Linked DNA regions of Streptomyces clavuligerus. The protein of the gene in region 1 interacts with the protein of each later gene in a pairwise test. Links are inferred from orthologs where the notes say so. Each region holds a gene or a part of one and is shown on either strand. Other genes may lie near its edges.

Region 1 (14,587 bases):
CGTCCGAGACCACCAGGCGGTCGAGTTCCGCGCCGTCGGCGTCGCGGAGCACGATGCCCGCGCCCGTGAAACCGGCGAGGTCCGCGCCGGGGTGGGTCGCCGGGTCCACCGCGGCCACCAGGACCAGGCGGTCGGCCGCCGTGGGGAGGGCGTCGAAGGCGACCCGGACCGCCGCCCGGTCGCCCGCCGTCGGCGGCACCGCGCGCACCGAACCGTCCGGGGTGCGCTCGTTGTTGAAGAAGACGAAGTGGCTCTCGCTCAGCACCCGGCCCTGCCGGCAGACCAGGGCGCAGACGTCGAGACCGACCGCCCCCGCCCAGACCATCCCCAGCACATGGAAGTCGCCGTCGCCGTCGGCGGGCGGTGGAGCGAGATCCTCCGGGGTCAGCTCCCCGGGGCCGGGCGCCCGCCGCGCCCCGCCGCCGGTGCCGCCGCCCGGTCCGAGCCGCCCCCGCAGCCCGTGGGCGGCCAGCAGCTCCACCAGTTCGGCCCCGCTCACCAGCGTCAGCGGCTTGCCGTTGGCGAACGTGTACGAACCCGGGCCGAATCCGGACGTCGTCACCAGGACGCCCTTGTTGGCCCCGGTGTCCTGGACCGTCCCGTACAGATCGCGCACCGCCGTCGGCGGAACGGTGTGCCGGTACCGCTTCGCCTGGACGATGATCCTGCCGCCGCTGATCGGGTCCGGGTCGAACGCCTCGACGTCCACCCCGCCGTCGTTGGAGCGCTGAGTGGTCACCGCCCGCATCCCCCGGGCCCGGAACAACTCCGCCACCAGGTGCTCGAAGGCGATCGGGTCCATCTCCAGCAGATCCGGCTCGTCGCCGTCGCCGTGCGAGACCACGTCCGCGCCGATGTCCTGCGGCAGCCGGTCCGGCCGCACCGCCGCACCGGTGTCCGGCCGCGCCGACAGCCGCCCCCGGATGCCCTCCAGGCACTCGACCGCGCTGACCTGCTCCAGCGTCAGCCCGGTGAAGTCCTCGCGGGCCACCGTGACCGTGCCGACGACGACATCCGCGCGGCGGCCCGTCGCGGGGTCCACCCCGTCCACGAATCCGCTGACGACGACCGAGCCCAGCACCCCGGACTCGTCGGCGGCGAACAGGTCCCGCAGCACCAGCAGCAGACACTGCGCCAGGACGTCGCGGTACAGCTCGCGGCGCCGCGCGAGCGGGCGCGCGACCTCCTTCAGCTCGTCCGACGCGGCCACGTACCGCACCGACCTGCTCCCGGGCACCACCGCGAAGCCGGGCAGCTCCCACGCGAGCACGAGCTGCGCCGCCGTCCGGTCGAACGCCGCCGACAGCCGCCGGGGCAGGCCCTGCGGCCACTCCGTCGACGCGTACAGCGCCGCGGAGAAGTACTCGACGACCGACTCGGGGTCTCTCGCGCGCAGCCCCTCCACCAGCCGGGCCACCCCGGCGTTGTGCTGCTGGATCTCCGCCCGCAGCCCGCCCGCCCAGGCGTCGTACTGCCGCCGGTACTCCGCGAGCCGCGCCTGCCGGTCGGCCTCCGCCGCGCGCGCGACCGCCAGGTCGTACTCGTACCGCTGGGCCGCCTCCCGGTCGGCGCGCTCACGGGCCCGCGCGGTCCAGCCTCCCTGGGAGCGGTAGAGCGCGGGATCGGGCATCGGAACGGGGTGCTCCAGCGGCCCGGGCGCGAAGGGCTCGATGTACTCGGCACGGGTCAGCGAGCCCGTCCGGAAGACCTGCCCCCGGCAGCCCGCCACCAGCAGCCCGGACAGCTCGGCGACGCGCGCCTCGATCTCCTCGGTCCTGGCCCGGGCGTCCGCCTCGCGGCCCCGCCTGTACGCGGCCTGCTGCTCCCGGTGCCGACGGGCCAGGTCCCGCTCGTACGCCCGTTGCCGCCGCTCCTGTTCGCGCTGCGCGCGCTGCGCGGCACGGGCGCGCGCCTCGTGCTCCCGCTGCTGACGCCGCTGCGCCTCGGCCCATGTCCCGATCGCTCCGCCCGAGCGGCGACTCATCCCGCGCCCTCCCCGTCGGGCCGCCCCCCGGCCCGTACCCGCACACCCCTGAAACACCAGTGTCCCGGACCGTGTGGGGCCGGGACACTGTTCGTACGAGCCGCCTGTCGGAATCGAACCGACGACCTGCGACTTACAAGATCGCTGCTCTACCGATTGAGCTAAGGCGGCGCACGCGCAGGGGCCGGGCCCGTGCACGGTGGTCACCCACTCTACACAGCGGCGCTCCCGCACATCTCGTTCCCTTCCCGTTACTGACAGACGGAAGAAGGCCAGGTAGCGTCACGAGCAGTTCACCCAGGTGGACTACACCAATCCTTTACTCGGATCGTCCGGCACGTTCCTGCCGGTGAGGGGAAGTACCGCCATGGCAACCGTCACGTTCGACAAGGCGACCCGGATCTACCCGGGCACCGAGAAGCCCGCCGTCGACGAGCTGGAGATCGAGATCGCGGACGGGGAGTTCCTCGTCCTCGTCGGTCCCTCCGGCTGCGGCAAGTCCACCTCCCTGCGCATGCTCGCGGGCCTGGAGGACGTCAACGGCGGCGCCATCCGCATCGGCGACCGCGATGTCACGCACCTGCCGCCCAAGGACCGGGACATCGCCATGGTGTTCCAGAACTACGCGCTCTACCCGCACATGAGCGTCGCCGACAACATGGGCTTCGCGCTCAAGATCGCCGGCGTCAACAAGGCGGAGATCCGCAAGAAGGTCGAGGAGGCGGCGAAGATGCTCGACCTCACCGACTACCTGGACCGCAAGCCGAAGGCGCTCTCCGGCGGTCAGCGCCAGCGCGTGGCGATGGGCCGCGCCATCGTGCGTGAGCCGCAGGTCTTCCTCATGGACGAGCCCCTGTCCAACCTGGACGCCAAGCTGCGTGTCTCCACCCGTACGCAGATCGCCTCGCTCCAGCGCCGTCTCGGCATCACCACGGTGTACGTCACCCACGACCAGACCGAGGCCCTGACCATGGGCGACCGGGTCGCGGTCCTCAAGGGCGGCATCCTCCAGCAGGTCGACTCGCCGCGGAACATGTACGACCGCCCCGCCAACCTCTTCGTCGCGGGCTTCATCGGCTCCCCCGCCATGAACCTGGTCGAGGTGCCGATCACCGACGGCGGTGTGAAGTTCGGCAACAGCGTCGTCCCGGTCTCCCGTGAGGCGCTGAGCGCAGCCGCCGACCGCGGCGACAAGACCGTCACCGTCGGCATCCGGCCCGAGCACTTCGACGTCGTCGAGCACGGCGGCGCCGCCGCGAAGGCGCTCTCCAAGGACTCCGCCGACGCCCCGGCCGGTCTCGCCGTGCTGGTGAACGTCGTCGAGGAGCTGGGCTCCGACGGCTTCGTCTACGGCTCCACCACGGTCAGCGGCGAGGAGAAGGACCTGGTCGTCCGCGTCGGCGGCCGTTCCGTCCCGGAGAAGGGCTCCGAGCTGCACGTCGTGCCGCGCCCCGACGAGCTGCACGTCTTCTCGACCTCCACGGGCGAGCGCCTGACGGGCTGACCCGCCCCGCCGGTCCGCCGGCCCCAGGAACACCGAACGGCTCCGCGCACCCGCGCGGGGCCGTTCCGCGTTCCCGACCACTCCGACCACTCCGGCCACCGGTACTCCGACGACTCCGGGCACCGGGCACCGGGCACCGGGCACCGGGCACCGGGCACCGGGCACCGGGCACCGGAGCAGGCTTCCGGGCCGGGCGCAAGGCACGCCCCACACCCGACATCGCAGTAAATACCCTGCCCTCAGCGGCATTTCCCACTTTTCCGTCAACACTCCATTCGAAAGATTCCCTCGAACGATCCCTCACGTGAGTGACTAAATGTCGCCGCCGCGTTACCGCCCGCTACGCTCGCCGCGTGACTCACTCAGCTCGCCGCATCGGCCGCAGTCTCGCCCTCGTTCTCCCCGTCGTCCTGGTGCTCTCCGGAACCCTCGCGGTCACGAGCGTCCCCTGGGCCGGACCGAGCGGGCCGCAGCTCCTCAGCGCCTCATCGGAGAACGTCTCCACCCGCGCCACGTCGCGCGCGCCCCAGGACGTCCTGCGCGAGAAGCTGCTCACCGAACTCCACGAGAAGAACCCGGGGGTGGCCCTGACCCGGCTCCAGCGCGAGGTGGAGGCCACGCCCTCGCTCGCCCGGCACTGCCGCTCGATCGCCCGCGCGCTGGGCCGCGCCGCCGTCGACCGGCTGGGCCCCACCCGCGCCCAGGCGTACTCCAAGCCGGTCTGCGACACCTCCTTCGCCTCCGGGGTCGCCGAGCAGACCCAGGGGAGCTGACGGGCCCCGCCCGCACCGCTGCGCATATCGTTCACGGCATGCATACGCCTACGTATCCGACGCAGGCCGTGGTCCTGGCGGGCGGCCAGGGCTCGCGGCTGCGCCCGTACACCGACGACCGCCCCAAGCCGATGGTCGAGATCCCGGGGACCGGGACCCCGATCATCGGCCATCAGCTCGCCTGGCTGGCCGCGGAGGGCGTGACCGACGCCGTCGTCTCCTGCGGGCATCTCGCGGAGGTCCTCCAGGAGTGGCTGGCCGGTGCCGATCTGCCGCTGCGGGTGACCACCGTGGTCGAGCCCGAGCCGCTGGGCCGGGGCGGCGGGCTCAAGTACGCCGCCGCCCGGCTGCCCCGCCCCGACCTTCCCTGGTACGCCACCAACGGCGACATCTGGACCCGCTTCTCGCTGCGGGAGATGGCCGCCTTCCACGCCGAGCGGGACGCCACCGCGACGCTCGCCCTGGCCCGGCCCCGGATTCCCTGGGGCGCCGTCGAGACCGACGCCTTCGGCCACATCACCGACTTCATCGAGGCGCCGCCGTCGCCGTTCCTCATCAACGCCGGTGTCTACGTCTTCTCGGCCGCGTTCACCGATCTCCTCCCGGAGCGCGGCGACCACGAGCGCACCACCTTCCCCGGTCTGGCGCGCGAGCGGCGGCTGGCGGGCTTCCCGCTGCCCCAGGGCGCCTACTGGCGGGCCATCGACACCGCCAAGGACCTCACCGAGGCCGCCAAGGAACTCGCCGGACGGTAACCCGCCCGGCACCCCGTCACCCACAGCGCTCAGGGGCCCTTTCCCGGGCCCCTGAGCGCTGTTCCGTGTCCACCCGGTGACGGTCAGCCGAGGAGGCCGCCGATGACCCGGCCCGGGCCCGCGTCGCCGCCGCCCGAGCCCGAGGAGGTCCCGGGGGTGTCCGTCCCGGCGGGGCTGCTGCCCGGCGCGGTGCCGGTGCCCCCGCCGGTCGAGGTACCGGAGGCGGGCGGCGGCGCCTGCTGCCGCACCGGCGCGGGCGGCGGCGCCTGCTCCCGGCCCGCCCCCTGGCTCTCGCTGGGCCGCCCCGCCGCACCGGCACCGCTGTCGGGCACCGCGGCGGTACCCGCCGCCTCGCCCTGCGGGGGCACGGCCTGCTCCGGCACGGCCGCCTCCGAGCTGCTCGCGCTCGGCGACGGCGTCCCCGGCCCCCCGCTCCCCGACCGGGTGGCCGAACGCTCCCCGGAGGGCGTGTCCTGCGGCAGCGCGGTACCCGGCAGATGGTTGGTCGGGTCCTGGTCGGGCCCGGGCACCGTGACCATCTCGGTCGAGCGCACCGCGCCGCCCAGCATCGACCCGATGAGCATCGTGAGCCCGACGACGACGGCGGCGACGACCGCGCCCCGGCGCAGCACCCGGCGCCGCAGCGCCCACAGCTCCGAGCGCGGTCCGAGGGTCCGCCACGCCTCCCCGGCGAGGCGTCCGTCGACGGAGTAGACCGGCGCCCCCGCGATGATCAGCGGCGACCAGGCGGCGAGATAGATGAAGTCGGGCGCGTCGTACACCGGGACCGTGCGCCAGCTCACGGTGAGGATCAGCGCCGCCGACAGCAGCGCGCCGACGACCGCCGCGACCCGCTGCCAGAGGCCGAGCACCGTGAGCACGCCCACGACGACCTGGAGGAACGCGACGGTGAGACCCGCGCCCACCGGGTGCGAGAGGGCGAAGTCCCGCAGCGGCTCGGCGAGCGCCCACGGGTGCAGGGAGCTGAGCCACTTCACCATGGAGCCGCGTTCGCCGCCGTCGAAGTAGACGGGGTCGCAGAGCTTGCCCATGCCCGCGTAGACGGAGATGAGACCGAGGAAGATCCGCAGCGGCAGCAGCACCACACCGAGGTTCATCCGGCGGTCGGGGTAGTAGGGGTGCCGCGCGGAGTCCTGGCCGGGCCGCTGGGAGCGCTCCGCGTCCGCCTCCCCGCCGAAGCCGTCCCCGCCGCCGTACGGGCCGTCCGGGCCGTCGTACGAGCCGTCGTAGGGGGCGTGGTGCCCGCCGGGCGGGTAGGGGTAGGCGTCGTAGGCGCCGAGGGCCTGGCGCATCGGCGGCAGCAGCGGGGTGGGCGCGGTGTCGGGGCCGTCGTAGGAGGAGCCGTCGAAGGACGGGCCGTGGTCGAGGTCGACCCGGGGGATGACCTGGGTCGCTCCCGTGTCGTAGCGGTCGGCGGTCGCGGTGCTGTTCCGCACGGCCTGGAGCAGACCGGTCGCGCCCGCGTCGCCGGGCGCGGATCTGCCGGTCCACACGACGGGCGCGCGGCGGCGTCCGCGCGGTTCCACCGCGCCCGCGACGGCGGGTACGCGCAGCGTGTCCGCGAAGGCGCGTGCGGGGCGCGGGCTCTGTGCGAGCCGCACCCGGAAGCTGGCGTGGTTCACGATGACCTGCGCGGGGTCGCAGTCGACCTTGACCATGCTCAACACAGGCTGATCATCGAACCCGGGCCGGGGCGTTCTGGTGTCCACACTCATCTAACCGAGTGACACCGGGTTTGGACACTGCCGTACCGGGCCGGATCTGTCCGAGACCCGTCAAGGCTGGTGAGCGGCCCGGAAGCGCCCATTCCGTTACGTCAACACATCTCGCGCGGGCCCGTCGGCGCCGCCCCCGGACACACGGACGCCCGGGACGCGACCGTCCCGGGCATCACGGCGTGCTCGCTCAGCGACGGCGGCGGGCCGCCTCGTACAGCACCACTCCGGCGGCGACACCGGCGTTCAGCGACTCGGCGCCGCCCGGCATCGGGATGCGGACGAGGAAGTCACAGGTCTCGCCGACCAGCCGGGACAGGCCCTTGCCCTCGCTGCCGACGACGACGACCACCGGGCCGCCCAGCGCCTCCAGGTCGCCGACCTCGTGCTCACCGTCGGCGGCGAGACCGACGACGGTCAGACCGGCCTTCTGGTACGACTCCAGGGCGCGGGTGAGATTGGTCGCCCGGGCCACCGGGGTGCGGGCCGCCGTACCGGCGGAGGTCTTCCAGGCGCCCGCCGTCATCCCGGCGGCGCGCCGCTCGGGCACGACCACGCCATGGCCGCCGAAGGCGGAGACGGAACGGACCACGGCGCCCAGGTTGCGCGGGTCGGTGACACCGTCGAGGGCGACGATCAGGGGGTCCTCGCCGTGGTCGGCGGCGGACGCGGCCAGGTCCTCGGGGTGCGCGTACTCGTACGGCGGCACCTGGAGCACCAGGCCCTGGTGGTTGAGCCCGCCGGTCATCCGGTCCAGCTCGGGGCGCGGTGCCTCCATGATGTTGATGGTGCCGCGCCCGGTGGCGAGCTGGAGCGCGTCCCGCACCCGCTCGTCGTTCTCGATGAACTGCTGGACGTAGAGCGTGGTCGCGGGCACACCGTCGCGCAGCGCCTCGAAGACGGGGTTGCGGCCGACGACCATCTCGGAGCTGCCCTTGCCGCCGCGGCGGGCGACCGGCCTGCGGGCCGACTGCTTCGCCTTGGCGTTGGCGACGCGGTTCTTGACGTGGCCCTTCCGGGCGGAGGCGGGCGGGGTCGGGCCCTTGCCCTCCAGGCTGCGGCGCCGCTTGCCACCGCTGCCGACCTGCGCGCCCTTCTTGTTGGACGTGCGGCGGTTCCTGCGCTGGCTGTTCCCGGCCATGACTGCTACCTGTTCTCGGATCGTCGTGGACGCGCTGCCGCGTCGCTGGTGACGGTGGTGTCGGTCGCGTCCGCCCGCGCGGGGCGCGCACGGACGCGTGTACGTATGACAGTGTGCCGCCCGGAGCCCCGGGCGGCACATTCGTCCCTGCTCAGCGCGGGCCGAGCGACCAGCGGGTGCCCTCGGGGCCGTCCTCGATGACGAGCCCGGACTGCTGGAGCTGATCGCGGATGGCGTCGGCGGTGGCCCAGTCCTTGCGGCCGCGGGCCGCCTCCCGCTGCTGGAGCACCAGCCGGACGAGGGTGTCGACGGCGCCGTGCAGATCCTCGCCGCTCTCGGCCTCGCCCGCCCAGTGCGGGTCGAACGGGTCCAGCCCGAGGACGCCCAGCATCGCGCGCACCTCGGCGAGGCGGGCGGCGGCCGTCTCCTTGTCGTCGGCGGCGAGGGCGGAATTGCCCTGGCGGACGGTGGTGTGGATGACGGCGAGGGCCTGCGGCACACCGAGGTCGTCGTCCATCGCCTCGGCGAACGCGAGCGGGACCTCGGCGGCGGGCTCCACCGCGCCCCCGGCCTTCTCGCAGACCCGCTGCATGAAGCCGACGATCCGGGCGAACGCGGACTCGGCCTCGCGCAGCGCCTCCTCGCTGTACTCGATCATCGAGCGGTAGTGCGGGGTGCCGAGGTAGTAGCGCAGGACGATGGGCTTCCAGTGCTTGACCATCTCGGAGACCAGCACCGAGTTCCCGAGCGACTTGGACATCTTCTCGCCGCTCATGGTGACCCAGGCGTTGTGCACCCAGTACCGGGCGAACTCGTCGCCGAACGCCTTGGCCTGCGCGATCTCGTTCTCGTGGTGCGGGAAGACCAGGTCGAGCCCGCCGCCGTGGATGTCGAAGGCGCTGCCCAGGTACTTGTGCGCCATCGCGGAGCACTCCAGGTGCCAGCCGGGGCGGCCCCGGCCCCAGGGGGTCTCCCAGCTCGGCTCGCCGGGCTTGACCGCCTTCCACATGGCGAAGTCGCGCGGGTCCCGCTTGCCGGTCTCGCCCTCGCCGGCGGGCTGGCGCAGATCCTCCAGGTCCTGGTTGGAGAGCTGGAGATAGCCGGGGAACGAGCGGACGTCGAAGTAGACGTTGCCCTCGGCCTCGTAGGCGTGGCCGCGCTCGATCAGACCGCGCATCATCTCGACCATCTCGGTGATGTGGCCGGTGGCGCGCGGCTCGTAGGTGGGCGGCAGGCAGCCGAGGGCGTCGTAGCCCGCGTTGAAGGCGCGCTCGTTCTCGTAGCCGATGGACCACCAGGGGCGGCCCTGCTCCGCCGACTTCTTGATGATCTTGTCGTCGATGTCGGTGACGTTGCGGATGAACGTCACCTCGTAGCCGCGGTAGGCGAACCAGCGGCGCATGATGTCGAAGTTGAGCCCGGACCGGATGTGGCCGATGTGCGGGGCGGCCTGCACGGTCGCGCCACAGAGGTAGATCGAGACACAGCCCGGCACGAGCGGGGTGAAGTCACGGATCTGCCGGGCGCTGGTGTCGTACAGGCGAATAGTCACGCCACCAGAGTAGTGGGCGGACGGCGGTGCCCCGCGACCCTTGTGGACCGCGAGGCCGAGTTTGTGCCGTTTCCGTGGGACGCGCCGTCCCCAGGGACGACGTACGGGTGTGGAAGCCGTCCGGCGTACGGATTCCGGAGCCGATGGCGTGCGCCGGAGCCGACCGGTGAACGGGGCCGGCGCCCGGCCGGCCCTCAGACCCGGCCGACGACCTTGCGCGGGGTGATGCGCACCACGACCCGGGGGGCGTCCTCGCCCGCCGCCGGGTTGAAGTCGGCGTAGGACTTGCCCGTGTACTTGCGGGACAGCTCGTCGATCAGCTCCTGGCCGCCCTCGGTGGTGAGGGTGGCGGTGCCCCGGATCTCCGCGTAGGTGTAGGGCGCGTCGAAGGGCTGCACCAGCACGGTGACCCGGGGGTCGCGGCGCAGATTCAGCTCCTTGCGGCGGCCGATGGTGGTGGAGACCAGGACGTCGTCGCCGTCGCGCGTCACCCACACGGGGCTGACCTGCGGGCTGCCGTCGGGCTGGATGGTGGCGATGTTCACGAAGACCGGGGAGTCGAGCAGGGTCCTCAGACCGTCCGAGAGCGCTGCGGTCATGGGCGCCGCCTTTCTGGTGGGGACACACGCGGTGCGCGCGCGGTGTCGCGGGGTCGGGGCGGACGCCCGCCCCGGGAGGGGCGGCGTCACCTCCGACTCTTGGTCCCCGCGCTCCTTCGCGCCACCCCGGAGCCCCGGGCGGGGCCGGATACCGCCGCCGCCGGCGAAGCGGCCCGCGGTCCCGGCGGGTGTCCCGCGCGGGGCCCTTCCCCGTCCCGTGCCCGTCCCGTCCGGTGCCCTGTCCGGTGTCCTGTCCCGTCCGGCCGCCGCGCCGGACGGGCGGCGGCCCGCCCAGGGCCGGGTACCGGCGGTCAGCCGGAGACGCGCACCAGCAGCGCGGTGGCGATGGCCGCCAGGCCCTCGGCCCGGCCCGTGAGCCCCAGCCCGTCGGTGGTGGTGCCGGAGACGGAGACGGGCGCGCCGACGGCCTCGGAGAGCACCTTCTGCGCCTCGTCCCGGCGCTTGCCGATCTTCGGCCGTACCCCGATGACCTGGATCGCCACATTGCCGATCGCGAAGCCCTCGGCCCGGACGATCCGGGCGGCCTCGGCCAGCAGGGTGATCCCGGAGGCCCCGGACCACTCGGGGCGGGAGGTGCCGAAGTGGGCGCCGAGGTCGCCGACGCCCGCGGCGGAGAAGAGGGCGTCACAGGCCGCGTGGGCGGCGACATCCCCGTCCGAGTGCCCGGCGAGGCCGTCCTCGCCGGGCCAGTGCAGCCCGGCGCACCACAGCTCGCGGCCCGCCTCGAAGGCGTGGACGTCCGTGCCGATGCCGATGAGCGGCAGCGGGGGCAGCCCGGCGGCGGGGCCCGGGGTGCGGTCAGAAGCCGTCATTGGCCCTCCTCCGGGCGAGCACTGCCTCGGCCAGCACGAGATCCAGCGGCCGGGTCACCTTGAACGCCTCCTCGTGGCCGGGGACGACCACCACCCGCTCGCCGAGGCGCTCCACCAGACCGGCGCAGTCGGTCGCGCCCTCGCCGTCGTCCGCGACGGTGCCGTGGGCGCGGATCAGCGTCTCCCGGTCGAAGCCCTGCGGGGTCTGCACGGCGCGCAGCCGGGCCCGCTCCGGGGTGGAGAGGACCGGCTCGGGCCCGCCCGGCCGGGGCTCGACCTCCTTGACGGTGTCGGCGAGGGGCAGCGCGGGGACGACGGCGGACGCCCCGTCGCGCACGGCCTCGACGACGGCGTCGACCGTGTCGACGGGGACGAGGGGGCGCGCGGCGTCATGGACGAGGACGATGCCGATGTCCTCGGGGAGGGCGTCGAGGCCGAGGCGCACGGACTGCTGCCGGTTCGCGCCGCCGGGGACGACGGCGACCTCGGTGCGGTCCGGCAGGACGAGATCGCTGAGCAGGCTCTTCACGGCGGCGGTCTCGTCGGGCGGCGCGACGACCACGACGAGGGAGACCGCGTTGGACGCCGCCATCGCCCGGACGGCGTGGACCAGCATGGGGGTGCCGTTGAGCGTACGGAGCGCCTTGGGCGCGCCGGGGCCCAGCCGTAGGCCGCGGCCGGCGGCCGGGATCACGGCCGCAGTGCGGGGCGGAAGTGAGACGTTCGACATCGGTTGCACTCCGGCAGGTTTGTTTCCTTGGCCGACATGGGTATGGCCACAGCGTGCCGGGCGCGACGCCTTGACGGGACCCTTCCGTGACTTTTCGGTCCGCGCCAGCCGCCCGGGCCCGGCACACCACGGTGACCGCAGGTGCTGCGTCCTGGTCAGCCGTGGTGTGACACCCCTAGGGGATACGAACATGCCGCAGCGCCCGGCAACAGTCCCGTGATCAAGGGCGATCATGGTGTGTCAGCGGGCACCGCGGCATTGGTGCGTCGTGCGTCAGGACGCGAGGACCTCGTCGAGCAGTGCCTCGGCCTTGTCTTCGTTGGTGTTCTCGGCGAGGGCGAGCTCGCTCACCAGGATCTGCCGTGCCTTGGCGAGCATCCGCTTCTCACCTGCGGAAAGCCCACGCTCGCGCTCGCGACGCCACAGGTCTCGGACGACTTCGGCGACCTTGATGACATCGCCGGAGGCGAGCTTCTCAAGGTTTGCCTTGTAGCGACGGGACCAGTTCGTCGGCTCCTCGGCGTACGGCGCGCGCAGTACCTCGAAGACCCGGTCGAGCCCGTCCTGACCGACCACATCGCGCACACCGACGAACTCCGCATTGTCCGCCGGCACACGAACCGTCAGGTCGCCCTGCGCGACCTTGAGCACCAAGTAGGTCTTGTCCACGCCTTTGATCTGGCGAGTTTCGATGGCCTCGATCAGCGCGGCCCCGTGATGGGGATAGACCACGGTGTCGCCAACCTTGAACGTCATGTGACAGGTACCCCTTCCGTGGCTATCCAGGGTAACACGGATACGGCTTCTGCTGAATGGCGTTTTCGCAGGTCAGGGCATATCTCGGGGCTTGACAACAGCGATGGGAACGTGCTGCGGACGACTTCCGGAAGGGGGTATTCGCAGGTCGGAGCGGCTGCGCGGGGCGGGGGAAACACGTACGTTACGCCCCCTCCGGACAGCCCGGACAGGACCGAACGTCCCGTTTTGTCGGGTTCCAGCCGGTGAACTTCCCGTACTCCGTTCGGCTGTCGCTCACCCGTCCGGACGACCGCCCGGTCTAATCAGGAATTGATCAACGAACGCATGGCGAACGCAAAAGGAAGGAATGCGCGAGCGCCGCCGGAATTGATCATCTGCGGTTTTGCGAACGGTGGCGAAGGGGGCGCGAAAGACGGGTTCCCGACTTCCGCACGGCGCGCGTTCCCGGAGCGGGCCGGAGCTCTTCCCGGAGTGTGGCGAACACCACGGGCGGAAACCGGACGAGAGCGCCCCGTCCGTCCGGGGGTGGCGCGGGCCGCGTGGCCTTCACCACTCCCGCTCCCGCCCCGCCGCCCGCCCGGTATTTCCCTCCCGGGCACCCCGGCGGCGGGGGCGCGCGGGGCGCGTACCCCCAAGTGGCGGGTCGGGTGAGACCGCCGGGACCCGGCTCTGTAATCTGTCGACGAACTGTGGTGATCTCGGTCGGTATCGCGAACTGACGCGATCGGGGCCGGGATTGCCCGGCTTGTACGAACGTCACCCGTCCGTCCCGCTCTGCCCAAGGAGATGCCGCCGCCGTGAGCCTCCCCCAAACTCCGTCCGGGGGCACCCCTCGCCTTCGACGCGGTGCCGTCGCCGCGTGCGCCGTCGTGCTGTCCACCGCCGCCCTGACCGCGTGCGGCGCGGGCAACAACGCGGAGTCCCTCGGCATCAAGCCGGACAACCCCTCGGTGACCGTCGACACGATCAGCGTCCAGAACGCGAACGTGATCACTCAGCCCGAATCCGGGAAGGCGGGCCCGGCGGCCGTCTCCGCGACGATCTTCAACAAGGGCAACGAGGACCAGACGGTCGACTCGATCGCCCTCCAGGGCGGCGGCTCCGCGAAGCTCTCCCCGGCCCAGGGCGCGGGCCCGGTCGTCGTGCCCGCGCAGGGCAAGATCGTCATCGGTGGCCAGGGCAACCCGAGCGCGGTGATCGAGGACGGCCTCGCCCTCACCAAGAACATCGGCGGCGTGCAGAACGTCGTCTTCGGCCTCAGCAAGACCGGCGCCGTGAAGCTGGACGCGTTCGTCGTGCCGTCGGCGAGCTACTACAAGGACTTCGGCCCCAGCGCCGCGCCGTCGCCCGCCGCGGCTCCGGCCTCGCCCGCGAACCCCGCGGACGAGTCCGGGCAGCCCGCCACGGGTGCCTCCGCCCCCGCCTCCCCGGCGGCCGGTGCCCCGGCGGGCGAGGAGGCCGTGCCCCCGGCCGGCGAGGAGCAGGGCGAGCCCACGGGCTGACCCTCCCTCCCATGACGCCCGAAGGGGTGGGCCCCGCCGGTGCGGCGGGGCCCACCCCTTCGTCGTTCCCGCCGGGCGCCGCGCGCCGGACAGGGCGCTGCCGCGCGGCGGCGGGGCTAGGGAGTGTCGTCAAAATAGCGTCGTCCGTCCGGAGGACGGGCGGTGCGGCGCATGGTGCGTGCAGATGCAAGGCGGAGGAGGGAGTCCATGCGGTGGGGGTCCCTCCCGGGCCGCCAGGCCCAGGGGGCCATCGGCGACTGACGACAACGCAGCAGATGTGCGTGCAAGGCGTCGCGACGCAGACGGGATTTCGACGACACGACTTAGGGCTCGAACTTGTAGCCGAGGCCGCGGACGGTCACCAGATAGCGGGGCGCGCCCGGGTCCGGCTCGATCTTGGCGCGGAGCCGCTTGACGTGGACGTCGAGGGTCTTGGTGTCGCCGACGTAGTCGGCGCCCCAGACCCGGTCGATGAGCTGCATCCGGGTGAGCACCCGGCCCGCGTTGCGGAGCAACATCTCCAGCAGGTCGAACTCCTTCAGCGGGAGGTCGACCTTGGCGCCGGAGACGGTGACGACATGGCGGTCCACGTCCATCCGGACCGGACCGGCCTCCAGGGCGGCCGGAGTGACCTCTTCCGGCTCCCCCCGGCGGCGCAGCACCGCACGGATGCGGGCGACCAGCTCACGCGAGGAGAACGGCTTGGTGACATAGTCGTC
Region 2 (14,647 bases), 480 kb from region 1 along the record:
TAGACGCCCTTGGCGGGGTCGTAGCCCGAGCCGGTCGCGGTGACCTTCTGTCCGGCCGGGTCGAGGTCCGCGGTGGCGGAGACCGTCAGTTTCTGCCCCGTGGGCCCGGTGGCCTCCCCGGGGGTGTCCGCCCGCGCCGGGCCCGCGGCGGTGAGCCCCGCCGCGAGCAGCAGCGTGGCCACCACGGCCCGTGGTGTGTTCAGGGGTCCTGTGGTGTGGGTGCGCATGGGTCAGGAGAAGGTCACCGGGACATAGACGTCGTACGCGCGGTCGTTCGCGTCGAAGTGGTCGGCGCGGGTGACGACGGCGCAGCGGACGCCGTTCTGGCCGCAGCTCACGGCGGTGGAGATTTTGGCCTTGACGTGGATGGTCACGGAGAAGGAGCCCCGGCCGCCCGCTGTGGCGGTGTAGGGGGAGGAGTTGTTCGGGGACATCCAGTACCAGTCGTTGTTGATCCAGTGCGAGGCGCCGGTGGTGCCGTTCTGGTCCTGGCCGCCGAGGCACGGGGTCGGCTTGCTGTTCCAGGTGGCCGGGTTGTTGGTGTCGACGCCCGCGGGGATGGCGCACAGGCCCACGTAGATGCCCTGCGACTGGTTGAAGCCGCTGCCGCTCACCGTGATGTTGGCCCCGGACGCGGCGGCCGTGCCGGGCGCGGTCACCGAGAGGGTGTAGGTGGTGCCGCCGTCGGTGACGGTGCGGCCCGCGGTCGCGGCGGATGCGGTGGTGGCGAGGCCCAGGGCGAGGGCACCGGCTCCGATCACGGCGGTGGCGGCTCGGGCGGCGGTGCGGGCGGCAGAGCGCATGAAAAGGACACCTTTCGATGGGTGGGGCGCCGCTCAGCGTCCCACTTAGGTAAGGCAAACCTAAGTTTGCTCGTGAGGGTTCGTCAACCCTCCCCGCGCGCCGTCCGGCGAGCTGTCCGAACGGGCAAGTTCGTTCCGAAGGGGGTGATTTGGGTGACTCGGTCCGCCGCTGTGCCGTCCGCGCTCCGCCGTTCGGTGCCCGGCCCGGAGCCGGGCGCTCCGCCGCTGTGCACCCGGGCGCGGCGGGGCCCGCTGAGGCAGACTCGGGACCATGCGTACCGCTCACCGTGTGGAGAAGGTCCGGGCCGCCGAGGCCGAGCTGATGGCACGGCTCCCGGACGGGGCGCTCATGGCGCGCGCCGCCGCCGGGCTCGCCGCCGCCTGCGCCGATCTGCTCGGCCGGGTGTACGGGGCCCGGGTCGTCCTGCTCGTCGGCAGCGGCGACAACGGCGGCGACACGCTCTGGGCGGGTGCCCGGCTCGCCCGCCGGGGCGCGGCCGTGCACGCGGTGCTGCTCGCGCCGGACCGCGCGCACGCCGCCGGGCTCGCCGCGTTCCAGGCCGCGGGCGGGCGGGTCGCCGACGACCCCTTCGCGGTGCTCAGCGGGGCCGATCTGGTGCTGGACGGGATCACCGGCATCGGCGGCACGGGCGGGCTGCGCCCGGCGGCGGTGCCCGTGGCCCGGGCGGCCCGGGGCTCCGGCGCGGTCGTCGTCGCGGTCGATCTGCCCAGCGGCGTCGAGGCGGACAGCGGCGAGGTCCGCGGGGAGGCCCTGCGGGCGGACGCGACGGTCACCTTCGGCACCGACAAGCCGGGGCTGCTGATCGACCCGGCGCGCGAGCACGCGGGGACCGTGCGGCTGGTCGACATCGGGCTCGGCCCCCATCTGCCGTCCGTCCCCGACGTGGAGTCGCTCCAGCACCCGGATGTGGCGGTGCTGCTGCCGGAGCCGTCGGGGGAGAGCGACAAGTACCGGCGCGGGGTCGTCGGCGTCGCCGCCGGGTCGGCGCGCTACCCGGGCGCCGCGGTCCTCACGGTCGCGGGCGCGCTGCGCGGCGGAGCGGGCGCGGTGCGGTACGTGGGCCCCGAGGGCGCCGCCGTGGTCGCCCGCTTCCCCGAGGCGCTGGTGCACGCCGGGCCGCCCGTGAAGGCGGGCCGGGTGCAGGCGTGGGTCGTCGGGCCGGGCCTCGGCGACGACGAGGACACGGTGGGCCAGGTCCTCGCCTCCGATGTGCCGGTGCTGGTCGACGCCGACGGGCTGCGGCTCCTGGACCCCGACGCGGTCCGCGCCAGGACCGCGCCGACCCTGCTCACCCCGCACGCCGGGGAGGCGGCGGCGCTGCTCGGCCGCGACCGTGCCGAGGTGGAGGCGGGCCGGCTGGACGCGGTGCGCGAACTGTCCGCGCGCTACGGGGCGACGGTCCTGCTCAAGGGCTCGACCACCCTGATCGCGGCCCCCGACCCCCGGCTCCCGGTGCGGGCGGACCCCATGGGAACGCCCTGGCTGGCGACGGCGGGCAGCGGCGATGTCCTCTCCGGCCTCGCCGGCTCCCTCCTCGCCGCCGGTCTGCCCCCGCTCGACGCCGCCTCCTGCGCCGCCTACCTCCACGGCCTCGCCGCCCGCCGCGCCGCCGCCGTGTCCACCCCCATCACCTCCTACGAGGTCGCCGACGCCCTCGGGGCGGCCTGGCGCGACATCCGCACCCCGGACTGACCCCGGCCTCCTCTTTGGCCATGTGCCCGCCGGGCGGCCGACGGGGTCCCGCCGTCGACGGCGTCTCCGCGCCCGACGGAGTCCGGTGGGCCGGGGCTGTGACGTGCCTTCCGGTGGCTGGCGGGGGCTGTCTCCGGCGGCCGGGTGGTCGCGCCGCCGACCCGGGTGGGCCGGTCCCGTACCGGGCGGTCGGGGACCGGGCCCGGGGCCGTCCCCATGGGCGGTGGTCCGCCGTGGGCAGCGGTGCTGTGGCCCCCGGTGCCCGGGGCGTCCGGCGCTGGCGGTGGGGTCCGGGTGGTTCGGCCGGTGGGGCGTGAGGAAGGGCACAGCGGGCGGTGGGGTCAAGGGGGAGTCGCGGACCGGGTGGTCCTGGGCGGCCTGAGAGACTGTGGCGGATGACCCAGACAACGCCGCACACCCGAGCCCGTGCCGAGATCGACCTCGCCGCCCTGCGCGCCAACGTGCGCGCCCTGCGTGCCAGGGCGCCCCGGGCCGGGCTCATGGCGGTGGTGAAGGCCGACGGCTACGGGCACGGCGCGGTGCCCTGCGCGCGGGCCGCGATCGCGGCGGGGGCCGAGTGGATCGGGACCGCCACCCCGGACGAGGCGCTGGCGCTGCGCGCCGCGGGCGTCCCCGGGCGGATCATGTGCTGGCTGTGGACCCCGGGCGGCCCCTGGCGGGAGGGGATCGAGGCCGGGCTCGACATGTCCGTCAGCGGCCTCTGGGCGCTCGACGAGGTCGTCGCCGCCGCCCGCGCCACCGGGCGGACCGCCCGCATCCAGCTCAAGGCCGACACCGGTCTCGGCCGCAACGGCTGCCAGCCCGCCGACTGGGCCGCGCTGGTCGCCGCCGCCCGCGCCGCCGAGGCCGAGGGCGCCGTCCGGATCACCGGGCTCTGGTCCCACTTCGCCTGCGCCGACGAGCCGGGCCACCCCTCCATCGCGCACCAGCTCACCGCGTTCCGCGAGATGGTCGCGCACGCGGAGAAGGAGGGCGCCGACCCCGAGGTCCGGCACATCGCCAACTCCCCGGCGACCCTCACCCTGCCCGAGGCCCACTTCGACCTCGTCCGCCCCGGTATCGCCATGTACGGGGTGTCGCCCAGCCCCGAGATCGGCACCCACCAGGAGCTGGGGCTGCGCCCCGTCATGACGCTCGCCGCCTCGGTCGCCCTGGTCAAGCGGGTGCCCGAGGGGCACGGCGTCAGCTACGGCCACCACTACACCACCCCCGGGGCCACCACCCTCGGACTGATCCCGGTCGGCTACGCGGACGGCGTCCCGCGCCATGCCTCCGGCCGGGGCCCGGTCCTCGTCGGCGGCCGGGTGCGCACGGCGGCGGGCCGGATCGCGATGGACCAGTTCGTCGTGGACCTCGGCGGACAGGAGATCCCCGAGGGCAGCGAGGCCGTCCTCTTCGGCCCCGGCACCCGGGGCGAGCCCAGCGCCGAGGACTGGGCGCGGGCCGCGGGCACCATCGCGTACGAGATCGTCACCCGGATCGGCACCCGGGTGCCGCGCGTGCTGCTGCACGAGGAGCCGGAGCGGGAGCCACTGCCGGGGGCCGTCCCCACGGCCCGGCCCTGATCGCACGACGGCACGACGGCACGACGCACGACGACAGGGCGTAGGACGACACGGCGCACGGCGACGAGGGAGGCGGTCAGCACGGTGAGCGAGACCAGTACGGGGGAGTCCGTCGCGGCCGCGGTGGACGCCGCCGCGGCCGGGAACTGGCGCCGCGCGGGCATGGCCGGAGCCGCGCTCGGCCTGCTCGCCGCGGGCGCCGCCGCGGCCGTCGCCGTCGACCGCCTCACCGTCAGCCGCAGCACCCGCCGCAAGGCCCGCCTCGCCCTGGACACCACCGGGCCGTACGGGGCCCTGCGCGGCACCCCCGGCACCGCGTACGCCGACGACGGCACCGCGCTGTACTACGAGGTCGACGCGGTCGATCCGCAGGTCGCCGCCCCGCGCCGGCGCCGGATCTTCGGCCGTCGCGCCCCCGCCCCCGTCACCGTCGTGTTCAGCCACGGCTACTGCCTGAACCAGGACTGCTGGCACTTCCAGCGCGCCGCCCTGCGCGGACTGGTCCGGACTGTGTACTGGGACCAGCGCAGCCACGGCCGCTCGGACCGGGGCGCCGAGCAGACCGGCCCGGACGCGGTCCCCGTCTCCATCGACCGCCTCGGGCGCGACCTGAAGGCCGTCATCGACGCGGCGGCCCCCGAGGGACCCCTGGTACTGGTGGGCCACTCCATGGGCGGCATGACGATGATGGCCCTCGCCGGGCACTTCCCCGAGCTGGTACGGGAACGGGTCGTCGGGGTCGCCTTCGTCGGGACGTCGAGCGGACGGCTCGGCGAGGTCGACTACGGGCTCCCGGTCGCCGGGGTCAACGCCGTGCGCCGGGTGCTCCCCGGGGTGCTGCGCGCCCTCGGCTCCCGCGCCGAACTGGTGGAACGGGGCCGCCGGGCCACCGCCGACCTGTTCGCGGGCCTGATCAAGCGGTACTCGTTCTCCTCCCGCGACGTGGACCCCGCCGTGGTCCGCTTCGCCGAGCGGATGATCGAGTCCACCCCCATCGACGTGGTCGCGGAGTTCTACCCCGCCTTCGACGAGCACGACAAGGCCGCCGCGCTCCCCGTCTTCGCCGGTATTCCGGCCCTGGTGCTCGCCGGGGACCGGGACCTGGTCACCCCCAGCGGCCACAGCGAGACGATCGCGGATCTGCTGCCCGACGCCGAACTGGTGATCGTGCCCGACGGCGGGCATCTGGTGATGCTGGAGCACCCCGACGCCGTCACCGACCGGCTGGCGGATCTCCTCGTCCGGGCGGGGGCGGTACCGGCAGCGGCTACCGTTGGGCCGTATGGAAGCACCGCACAGCCCGGCGGCTGAGTACTCCGCCGCCCACCTCGCCGTCGACTCCGCCGAAGAGATGCGGGACCTGGGACGGCGGCTCGCCGCACTGCTGCGCCCCGGTGATCTGGTGATGCTCACCGGGGAGCTGGGCGCGGGCAAGACCACGCTCACCCGGGGGCTCGGAGAGGGCCTCGGCGTGCGGGGCGCGGTCACCTCGCCCACCTTCGTCATCGCCCGTGTGCACCCGTCCCTGAGCGGCGGCCCCGCCCTGGTCCATGTGGACGCCTACCGCCTCGGCGGCGGTCTGGACGAGATGGAGGACCTGGACCTCGATGTCTCGCTGCCGGACTCGGTGGTGGTCGTGGAGTGGGGCGACGGCAAGGTCGAGGAACTGTCGGACGACCGGCTGCATGTGGTGATCCACCGGGTGGTCGGCAACGGCACGGTCCCCGGGGACGCGGCGGACACCGCCGACGGGGGTGCCGACGACGCCGATGACCGGCGCAGGGTCACCCTGACGGGCTACGGCTCCCGCTGGTCCGGGGTGGACCTGCCCACCGGCTGAGCCCTGTGCCCCGCCGGTCCGGGCCCGCGCCGCGCCGGACCCGGCGGCCCGCGCGGCTTCCGGGACGAATATTCCGACACGGCGTCGGGAAAATGTTGCGTGGGCCGTGCCGACCGTGGTCACATGGTACGGAGCCCTGGTTAGGTATACCTAACCCAGCCCCCGTGACCACAGGAGGCGACCCATGACGGCACCCGAGCGCGAACTCCAGCCCCACTCCGGGCGGCGGCGGACGACGGCGGACCACCCGCCGGTACGGGCCGTCCGCCCGGCCCCAGGGGCCCCCGGGCGCCAGCCGTCCGCCCCCGCCGCGCTGTCCATGCGCGATCTGCTCGCGTCCTGCGCGGCGGCCAGTGCCCTGTCGACGCCGCCGCGCCCGGCCCCGGCGCGGGGGAGCGACCGCCCCGAGGCGCCCGAGGCCGCCTGAGGTCCGCGCCGTCGCCCGTCGCCCTCCGCCGTACTCCCGTGTCCCGCCCTCCGCCGTACTCCCGCGCAGCCCTCGTGTCCGGTGCGCGCGGGGTCCTTCGTACGGGCGATTTCCGTTTCCGGGCCGGGCGGTCCGGGAAGGGGGCGCCGGATTCACGGGGTCCCGGCCTACGGGACCACGATCACCTTCGAGCCGACCGTGGCGAACCGCCACATCACGTCCCCGTCGCTCCGCATCATCCGCACGCCGCCCGTCTTGCGGTCCGGGTCCGGCTCCGCCATCGAGCCGTTCACGGCGGCACTGAAGCCGATCACCACGTCGCCCAGGTGCGCGAACCGCACCACATGCTCGATCGCCACCCCGTCCGACCCGGTGACCTGCCCCGACCGTGAGGTGACGGAGTAGGAACCCGGCCGGGGATGCACCGTCGACGGCATCACGGCGAAGCTGCGGGCGACCTTGCGGTCCCCGTTGACCAGCCAGATCCTGCGTTCCGACAGGTCGTACACCACCCGGGTCCCGGAGCCCGACTCGGCGGGGAGCCCCTGCGGCCCCCGCGGCTTCAGCCGCTGCCGCTCCTCGGCCGCCGCGTCCGCGCGCGCCTTCTCGGCCGCGGGGGCGCCCGCGGCGGCCCGGTAGCCCAGGAAGCAGACACCGGTCAGAGCGGCCGCCGTCAGCCCCGCCACCATTCCCGCGCTGCTCGGTGCCACGGCGCCCGCCTTTCGTGGTTTCTGCGGTTTCTGCAATTTCTGCGGTCTTTTGAATGTTTATGTCTTCGGCCGACGGTAGCAGCAGGGGCCCGTGGGGACGGGGCGCAATGCCCCCGGCGTGGGAGCCGTAGGCTGTTTGCGTGCTCTTGCTCGCCGTAGATACCGCCACGCCCGCCGTCACCGCCGCCCTGCACGACGGTTCCGCCGTCGTCGCCGAGTCCAGCCGGGTGGACGCGCGCCGCCACGGTGAACTGCTGCTGCCCGCCGTCGACCGGGTCCTCGCCGAGGCCGGGGTGACGCTCGACGCCGTCACCGCCGTGGTCGCGGGCGTCGGCCCCGGCCCCTACACGGGGCTGCGGGTCGGCCTCGTCACCGCCGCCACCTTCGGCTCCGCGCTCGGCGTCCCGGTGTACGGGCTGTGCACCCTCGACGGCCTGGCCTGGGCGAGCGGCCTGGAAGGCCCCTTCGTGGTGGCCACCGACGCCCGCCGCAAGGAGGTCTACTGGGCGCGGTACGACTCCGCGCGCCGACGGGTCGACGGCCCCTCGGTCGACCGGCCCGCGGACATCGCCGAGCGGGTCGCGGGCCTCCCCGCCGTCGGCGCCGGGGCGCTCCTCTACCCCGACACCTTCCCCGACGCCCGCGCCCCCGAGCACGTCTCCGCCGCCGCGCTGGCCTCGCTCGCCGCCGAGAAGCTCGCGGACGACCCCTCAGGGGCGGGCTTCCCGCCGCCGCAGCCGCTCTATCTGCGCCGGCCGGACGCCCAGGTGCCGAAGAACTACAAGGTGGTCACTCCGCAGTGAGCACCACCCCCGCTCCCGCTCCCGCCGCGGCGGGCCCTGAGCCCGTGCTCCGCGAGATGCGCTGGTGGGACATCGCCCCCGTACTCGAACTCGAACACGGGCTGTTCCCGGAGGACGCCTGGTCGCCGGGGATGTTCTGGTCCGAGCTGGCCCACGCCCGCGGTCCCCGCGCCACCCGCCGCTATGTCGTCGCCGAGTCCGCCGGGAAGATCGTCGGCTATGCGGGTCTGGCGGCGGCGGGCGACCTCGGGGACGTCCAGACGATCGCCGTCGCCCCCGGCCGGTGGGGCACGGGGCTGGGCTCCCGCCTCCTGGCCGATCTGCTGCGCCACGCCACAGCCTTCGAGTGCGACGAGGTCTTCCTCGAAGTGCGCGTGGACAACACCAGGGCCCAGAAGCTGTACGAGCGCTTCGGTTTCGAACCCGTCGGTTTCCGCCGGGGCTACTACCAGCCCGGCAATGTCGACGCACTCGTCATGCGGCTCCACCTGCGGCCCCATACGCACGGAAACACTGAGGGAATGCTGTCTGATGGCTGACGAACCGCTCGTACTCGGTATCGAGACCTCCTGCGACGAGACCGGCGTCGGCGTGGTGCGCGGTACGACCCTGCTCGCCGACGCCGTCGCCTCCAGCGTGGACGACCACGCCCGCTTCGGCGGGGTGGTCCCCGAGATCGCCTCCCGGGCGCATCTGGAGGCGATGGTCCCGACGATCGAACGCGCGCTGAAGGAGGCCGGGGTCTCCCCGCGCGACCTGGACGGCATCGCCGTCACCGCGGGCCCCGGGCTCGCGGGCGCGCTGCTGGTCGGCGTGTCGGCGGCCAAGGCGTACGCGTACGCGCTCGGCAAGCCGCTCTACGGGGTGAACCACCTGGCCTCGCACATCTGCGTCGACCAGCTCGAACACGGCAAGCTGCCCGAGCCCACCATGGCCCTGCTGGTCTCCGGCGGGCACTCCTCGCTGCTGCTGGCCCCGGACATCACCAGCGATGTCCGGCCGCTGGGCGCGACCATCGACGACGCGGCGGGCGAGGCGTTCGACAAGATCGCGCGCGTGCTCGACCTCGGCTTCCCCGGCGGCCCGGTCATCGACCGGCTGGCCCGGGAGGGCGACCCGGCGGCGATCGCGTTCCCGCGCGGTCTGACGGGCTCCCGCGACCCCGCGTACGACTTTTCGTTCTCCGGGCTCAAGACCTCCGTCGCCCGCTGGATCGAGGCGAAGCGGGCGGCGGGCGAGCCGGTGCCGGTGCGGGACGTGGCGGCCTCGTTCCAGGAGGCCGTCGTCGACGTACTCACCCGCAAGGCGGTGCGCGCCTGTCTCGACGAGGGCGTCGACCATCTGATGATCGGCGGCGGTGTCGCGGCCAACTCCCGGCTGCGGGCGCTCGCCGCGGAGCGCTGCGAGCGGGCGGGCATCCGGCTGCGGGTGCCCCGGCCGAAGCTCTGCACCGACAACGGGGCGATGGTGGCCGCGCTGGGCGCGGAGATGGTGGCCCGCAACCGGCCGCCGTCGGACCTGGAGCTGTCGGCGGACTCCTCGCTGCCGGTGACGGACCCGCATGTGCCCGGCGACAACCATGGCCACGGCCACGGCCACGGCCACGGTCATGCGCACGACCACGACCATGTGCACGAGATCAGCAAGGACAACCTGTACTCATGACCGCCACGAGCGGCCCCGGGGACGCCGCCGCGCCCGGTGCCCTGACGGTCGCGCTGATGTGGGAGGCCCGCGCGGCGGCGGGCCGGGGCGCGGAGCTCCTGGAGTGGGCCCGCGCCCGGCCGACGGACGGGGAGCCGCTGCGCCGCGAGACCTTCCGCGCGGGCGAGGACCGCGTCCTGGTCATCACCTGGTGGCACGCGCCCGCCCTGGACGCCGCCCTCCCGGAACTCCCCGACCCGGCACCGGGCCTGACCACCCGCCCGGTCCACCGCTGGCGCTTCGAGAGCGTCGGCTGACCCTCAGCCGCGCGCGGCCCGCGCGGGGCCCAGGAGCCCGTCGACGATCGCTGTGAGCTGTTCCCGCACGTCGTACCGTTGCAGCTCCTCCCAGCGGCCGGCCAGCTCCGTCAGCCGCGGCAGCTCCCGCGCGTCCTCCCCGGTGAGCGCCGAAGGGAACGAGGGCCGCCGGTCGGGGTCCGCCGCCCGGCGCTCGCGGGCCGCGGTGAGGACCAGATCGCCGTAGACGAAGTGCCAGACGGTGCGGTACGCGCGCACCGCCCGCGCCTCGTCGAGCCCGCTGTCCAGCGCGCTCTGGACGATCTCCTCGGCCATCCACAGCGCCTTCGGGTCCGTGAGGTCGCCGAGCGCCAGCACCTTCAGCACCCAGGGCATCCGCTTCAGCAGCCCGTGCATATGGACCGCGACCGCGATCATCCGCTCGCGCGGGTCGGCGGGGAGCGCGGGCCTCGGGACCGCCGTCGACGTGCCCGCGAGCGTCAGGAGCAGCAGCTCGTCCTTGTCCCGGACATGGTGGTAGAGCGCCATCGGCGTGCTGCCGACCTCCCGGGCCACCCGCCGCATGGAGACCGCCTCCACCCCCTCCTCGTCGATGATCCGCCGGGCGGCGGCGACGATCGTCTCCGGGCCGAGGCGGCGCGGACGGCCGGGGGCGCGCTTCTTCTTCTCTCCGTCAACCACCTGCGCATTTTCCCTCCATCGAGTGACCGTGCGGCTCCCACGGCACGCCCACTCGTATTTCTATACGCGTATAGTAATCTCTTTTGCGGGGGCCGGAGGGACACGAGGCGGGGAGGGCACCGATGGAGGGTCGGAATCGGGACACGGGCTGGCTGCTGACGGCGGTGCTCCTGGTGCAGTTCATGGTGGCGCTGGACGTGTCCGTGGTGAACGTGGCGCTGCCCGACATGCGCGACGACCTCGGCTTCAGCCCCGGCGGGCTGCAATGGGTCGTGGGCGCGTACGCCCTGGCCTTCGGCGGGCTGCTGATGCTCGGCGGGCGCCTGGCCGACCTCGTCGGCGGACGGCGGATACTCCCCGCGGGCCTGGCTTTCTTCGGGGCGGCGAGCCTCGTCGGCGGGCTGGTCTCCGACCCGGGCGCGCTGATCGCCGCCCGGGCCGCCCAGGGGGTCGGCGCGGCGGCGGTCTCGCCCGTCGCCCTCGCGCTGGTCACCCTGAGCTTCCCCGAGGGGCCCGCCCGCTCGCGGGCGCTCGGCCTGTGGGGTGTCGCGGGCGCGCTCGGCGGCGCCGTCGGGGTGCTCGCCGGGGGGCTGCTCACCGACGCGGCGGGCTGGCGCGCGGTGATGCTGGTGAACGTCCCCATCGTGCTCCTCGCCCTGTTCGCCACCGGCCGCGCCCGGCTGCCCGGCCGCCGTGCCGGGGCGGCCCCGCGGCTGGATCTCGCGGGCGCGCTGCTCGTCACCGCCGGGATGACGCTGCTGGTGCTCGCGGTCGTCCGCACCGAGAGCACGCCCTGGGGCTCCCCCGCGACCCTGCTGCCGCTCGGCGCGGCCCTCGCCCTGCTCGCGGCGTTCGTCGCCGTGGAGCGGCGCACCCCGCTGCCGCTGCTGCGGCTCGGGCTGTTCGGCGTCCGCCCGGTCCTCGGGGCGAACCTCTTCACACTGCTGCTCTGCTCCGGCCAGTTCGCCTCGTTCTACTTCTGCTCGCTCTATATGCAGCAGGTGCTCGGCTGGGACGCGGCGACCACGGGCGCGGCCTTCCTGCCGTTCAGCGCGGGCGTGGTGACCGGGTCGGTGATCGCGACCAAGGTGATCGCCCGGACCGGCACCCGCGATCTGCTGGCCCTGGGCGGGCTGCTCGGCACGGCCGGTCTCGCGCTCTTCGCGTACACCGCCACCCCCGACGGGACCTTCCTGTACTCCATCGTGGCGCCCTCGCTGCTGGCCAGCGTCGGCATCGGGATGAGCTTCGTCCCGCTCGCCACGGCGGCGGTGACCGGGGTGGCGCCCGACGAGGCGGGCATGGCCTCCGGGCTGCTCAGCAGCTCCCGTCAGCTCGGCGGCTCCCTCGGGCTCGCCGTCCTCGTCACCCTCGCCGCCTCCGCCACCGGCTCCGGCACGGACCCGGCGGCCCTCGCGGCGGGGCACCGGACGGCCTACGCGGTGAGCGCGGCCCTGCTGGCGCTGGGGACTCTGCTCGCTTTTGTCCTGCTTCCGGGGAGGTCCCGGGGCGCGTCGGAGGACCCCGGCGAAAAAAATCAGAAAGATTCCGGCGGAGATGTCGATCCGCAGGTCTCCCGTTCGACGCAGGGGTGAGAGACGGGGAAAGGCCCTGGCTCACCCCACCCGAGGAGTCACCATGCCGCGCTTCATGACGTTGATCCGCATCGACGAGCAGAACGTCCCCGCCGAGGGCATCAGCGAGGGCTTGCAGCAGCGGATGGGGGAGCTTCTGCAAGAGATCACCAAGGCCGGGGTCATGCTGGAGACCGCCGGGCTCGCACCCAGCTCCGAGGGCACCCGGGTCACCTGGTCCGGCGGACGGATCAGCTCCACGGACGGGCCGTTCACCGAGTCCAAGGAGGTCATCGGCGGGTACGCGATCCTCCAGGCCAAGGACAAGGCCGAGGCCATCGAGTGGACCAAGCGCTTCCTCCAGGTCCACGAGGAGTACTGGACGATCACCTCCGAGGTCCGGGAGATCGTCGGGGGCTGACCTCCCCGTCCGGCTGTTTGCCCCCCGTTCGCGCGGGTGTTCTGATGGCCCGGTGACAGCAGCGAACGCGGTGGAAGCGGTCTACCGGATCGAGTCGGCGCGGATCATCGCCGGTGTCACCCGGATCGTCCGCGATGTCGGCATAGCCGAGGAGATCGCGCAGGACGCCCTGGTCGCCGCGTTGGAACGCTGGCCCGAGTCAGGCGTCCCGGACAACCCGGGCGCCTGGCTCATGGCCACCGCGAAACACCGCGCCATCGATCTCGTCCGGCGCAAGGAGACCTACGCGCGCAAGCTGGCCGAGGTGGGACGGGCGCTGGAGGACATCCCCCCGCCGGAGCCCGCCGACCCGGCCGGGATCGACGACGATGTGCTGCGGCTCGTCTTCACCGCCTGCCACCCGGTGCTCTCCACCGACGCCCGGATCGCGCTCACCCTCCGGCTCGTCGGCGGGCTGACCACCGAGGAGATCGCCCGCGCCTTCCTCACCCGCGAGCCGACCGTCGCCCAGCGGATCGTGCGCGCCAAACGCACCCTCGCGGGCGCGGGCGTCCCCTTCGAGGTGCCCTACGGCCAGGAGCGCGCCGCCCGGCTCGGCTCCGTCCTGGAGGTCATCTACCTGATCTTCAACGAGGGCTACTCCGCCACGGCGGGCGACGACTGGCTGCGCCCCGCGCTCTGCGAGGACGCGACCCGTCTGGCCCGGGTGCTCACGGGGCTCGTCCCGCAGGAGCCGGAGGCGCACGGGCTGGCCGCGCTGCTGGAGCTCCAGGCGTCCCGCACCGCCGCGCGCACCGGCCCGGACGGGCAGCCGGTGCTGCTCGCCGACCAGAACCGCGCCCGCTGGGACCGGCTCCTCATCCGCCGGGGCTTCCTCGCGCTCGAACGCGGCAGGGAACGGGCCGAGGCGCCCGGCCCCTATCTGCTCCAGGCGGCCATCGCGGCGTGCCACGCGCGGGCGCCGCGGTACGAGGACACCGACTGGGCCACCATCGCGGCGCTGTACGGGCAGCTCGCCCGGGTCGCCCCCTCCCCGGTGGTCGAACTCAACCGCGCGGTCGCCGTCTCCATGTCCGAGGGGCCCGGGGCGGCCCTGGCCCTCGTCGACGCCCTCGCCGAGGCGCCCGCGCTGCGCGACTACCATCTGCTGCCCAGCGTCCGCGCCGACCTCCTCGCCCGCCTCGGCCGCACCACGGAGGCCCGCGCCGAACTCCACCGCGCCGCCACCCTCACCCGCAACGCCGCCGAACGCTCCCTGCTGCTGACCCGCGCTGAACGGCTGCTCCCGCCCCGTGCGTGAGCGGACCACCGCCCCGCCCCGGGACGGTTCCCCGGGGCGCGTGCGCCCTCACCCTCTGCCCCTGCCCCGTCCCTGGGCCGGCTGTTTGCCTTGGCCCTGCGGGTGAGTGGGCCGTGGGGACGCGTGGCTGCCGGGAGCGGAGCGCGCGCCCCTGGCTCTTGGGCCGGGCGTCCGCCTCCGTCCTGCGGCGGGTGAGCCGAAGGGGTGCCGCGGGTGCCGGGAGCAGAGAGCAGGCCCCCGCCTCGTGGGCTCTTGGGCCGGGCGTTTGCCTCGCCCCTGTGTTTTTGGGCTGGACGTCTGCCTTGTCCTCGGGGCGAGTGAGCCGAAGGGGTGCCGCGGGTGCCGAAAGTGGAGAGCGCGCGCAGGCCGTGAGGAACGAGCGGCCGAGCACGGTCGACCGTCGGCGCACGCTTCAGCGCCCCGGAGGCGAACCGAGCCACAAAGAAAGGGGCTGTCCGATGAGCATGCTTGGGGCGCCGTCGACCCTGGTGAGGAAGACCGTCGCCATGTTCGGCCCCTTGGGCTTGACGCGGCGGCGGACTTCTTCCGGTTCCACCGCGGAGCCGCGTTTTTTCACGGTCAGGGTGCCGATCTCCCGTTCGCGTACCAGTGCTTTGAGGTTCTTCAGATGGAACGGGAGTACATCCGTGATCTCGTACGCGGTGGTGAACGGCGGCCCGGGGTGTGCCTCGTCGGAGGTGATGTAGGCGATGGTCGCGTCGATGAGCCCGCCGTTCAGCTCTTCGGCGATCTCGGCGACGAGGTGGGCCCGGATCGCCGCGCCGTCCGGTTCGTACAGGTAGCGGCCGACGGGCCGTACCGGCGGG

The links.
Region 2: the proteins of rlmB (region 1) and CRV15_RS10080 interact in binary tests that used the Escherichia coli proteins (3 or more experiments, as listed by UniProt). The link is inferred for Streptomyces clavuligerus from one-to-one orthologs.

Annotation. Positions count from the first base shown.
Region 1 is NZ_CP027858.1:2,957,207-2,971,793, forward strand. What follows is about bases 5,919-8,702. They hold rlmB (23S rRNA (guanosine(2251)-2'-O)-methyltransferase RlmB), read right to left. Parts: upstream 7,894-8,702; coding sequence 6,943-7,893; downstream 5,919-6,942. Other genes in these bases: CRV15_RS12325 (DoxX family membrane protein), read right to left, coding at 5,919-6,695; cysS (cysteine--tRNA ligase), read right to left, coding at 8,045-8,702. Also shown: CRV15_RS12300 (restriction endonuclease), read right to left, coding at 1-1,984; CRV15_RS12310 (ABC transporter ATP-binding protein), read left to right, coding at 2,352-3,488; CRV15_RS12315 (hypothetical protein), read left to right, coding at 3,842-4,261; CRV15_RS12320 (nucleotidyltransferase family protein), read left to right, coding at 4,300-5,016; more of CRV15_RS12325, read right to left, coding at 5,100-5,918; more of cysS, read right to left, coding at 8,703-9,445; CRV15_RS12340 (PPOX class F420-dependent oxidoreductase), read right to left, coding at 9,640-10,044; ispF (2-C-methyl-D-erythritol 2,4-cyclodiphosphate synthase), read right to left, coding at 10,356-10,877; ispD (2-C-methyl-D-erythritol 4-phosphate cytidylyltransferase), read right to left, coding at 10,864-11,607; CRV15_RS12355 (CarD family transcriptional regulator), read right to left, coding at 11,881-12,363; CRV15_RS12365 (hypothetical protein), read left to right, coding at 13,236-13,868; two-component system response regulator PhoP, read right to left, coding at 14,192-14,587. UniProt on the Escherichia coli protein: Specifically methylates the ribose of guanosine 2251 in 23S rRNA.
Region 2 is NZ_CP027858.1:2,472,308-2,486,954, reverse strand. What follows is about bases 452-3,295. They hold CRV15_RS10080 (NAD(P)H-hydrate dehydratase), read left to right. Parts: upstream 452-1,074; coding sequence 1,075-2,517; downstream 2,518-3,295. Other genes in these bases: alr (alanine racemase), read left to right, coding at 2,913-3,295; CRV15_RS10085 (neocarzinostatin apoprotein domain-containing protein), read right to left, coding at 452-803. Outside these bases: CRV15_RS10090 (hypothetical protein), read right to left, coding at 1-227; more of CRV15_RS10085, read right to left, coding at 231-451; more of alr, read left to right, coding at 3,296-4,103; CRV15_RS10070 (alpha/beta fold hydrolase), read left to right, coding at 4,188-5,414; tRNA (adenosine(37)-N6)-threonylcarbamoyltransferase complex ATPase subunit type 1 TsaE, read left to right, coding at 5,386-5,943; CRV15_RS10060 (hypothetical protein), read left to right, coding at 6,128-6,370; CRV15_RS10055 (hypothetical protein), read right to left, coding at 6,538-7,059; tRNA (adenosine(37)-N6)-threonylcarbamoyltransferase complex dimerization subunit type 1 TsaB, read left to right, coding at 7,221-7,883; rimI (ribosomal protein S18-alanine N-acetyltransferase), read left to right, coding at 7,940-8,422; tRNA (adenosine(37)-N6)-threonylcarbamoyltransferase complex transferase subunit TsaD, read left to right, coding at 8,415-9,548; CRV15_RS10035 (hypothetical protein), read left to right, coding at 9,545-9,844; CRV15_RS10030 (TetR/AcrR family transcriptional regulator), read right to left, coding at 9,848-10,525; CRV15_RS10025 (MFS transporter), read left to right, coding at 10,648-12,120; CRV15_RS10020 (YciI family protein), read left to right, coding at 12,164-12,520; CRV15_RS10015 (RNA polymerase sigma factor), read left to right, coding at 12,573-13,820; CRV15_RS10010 (THUMP-like domain-containing protein), read right to left, coding at 14,233-14,647. UniProt on the Escherichia coli protein: Bifunctional enzyme that catalyzes the epimerization of the S- and R-forms of NAD(P)HX and the dehydration of the S-form of NAD(P)HX at the expense of ADP, which is converted to AMP.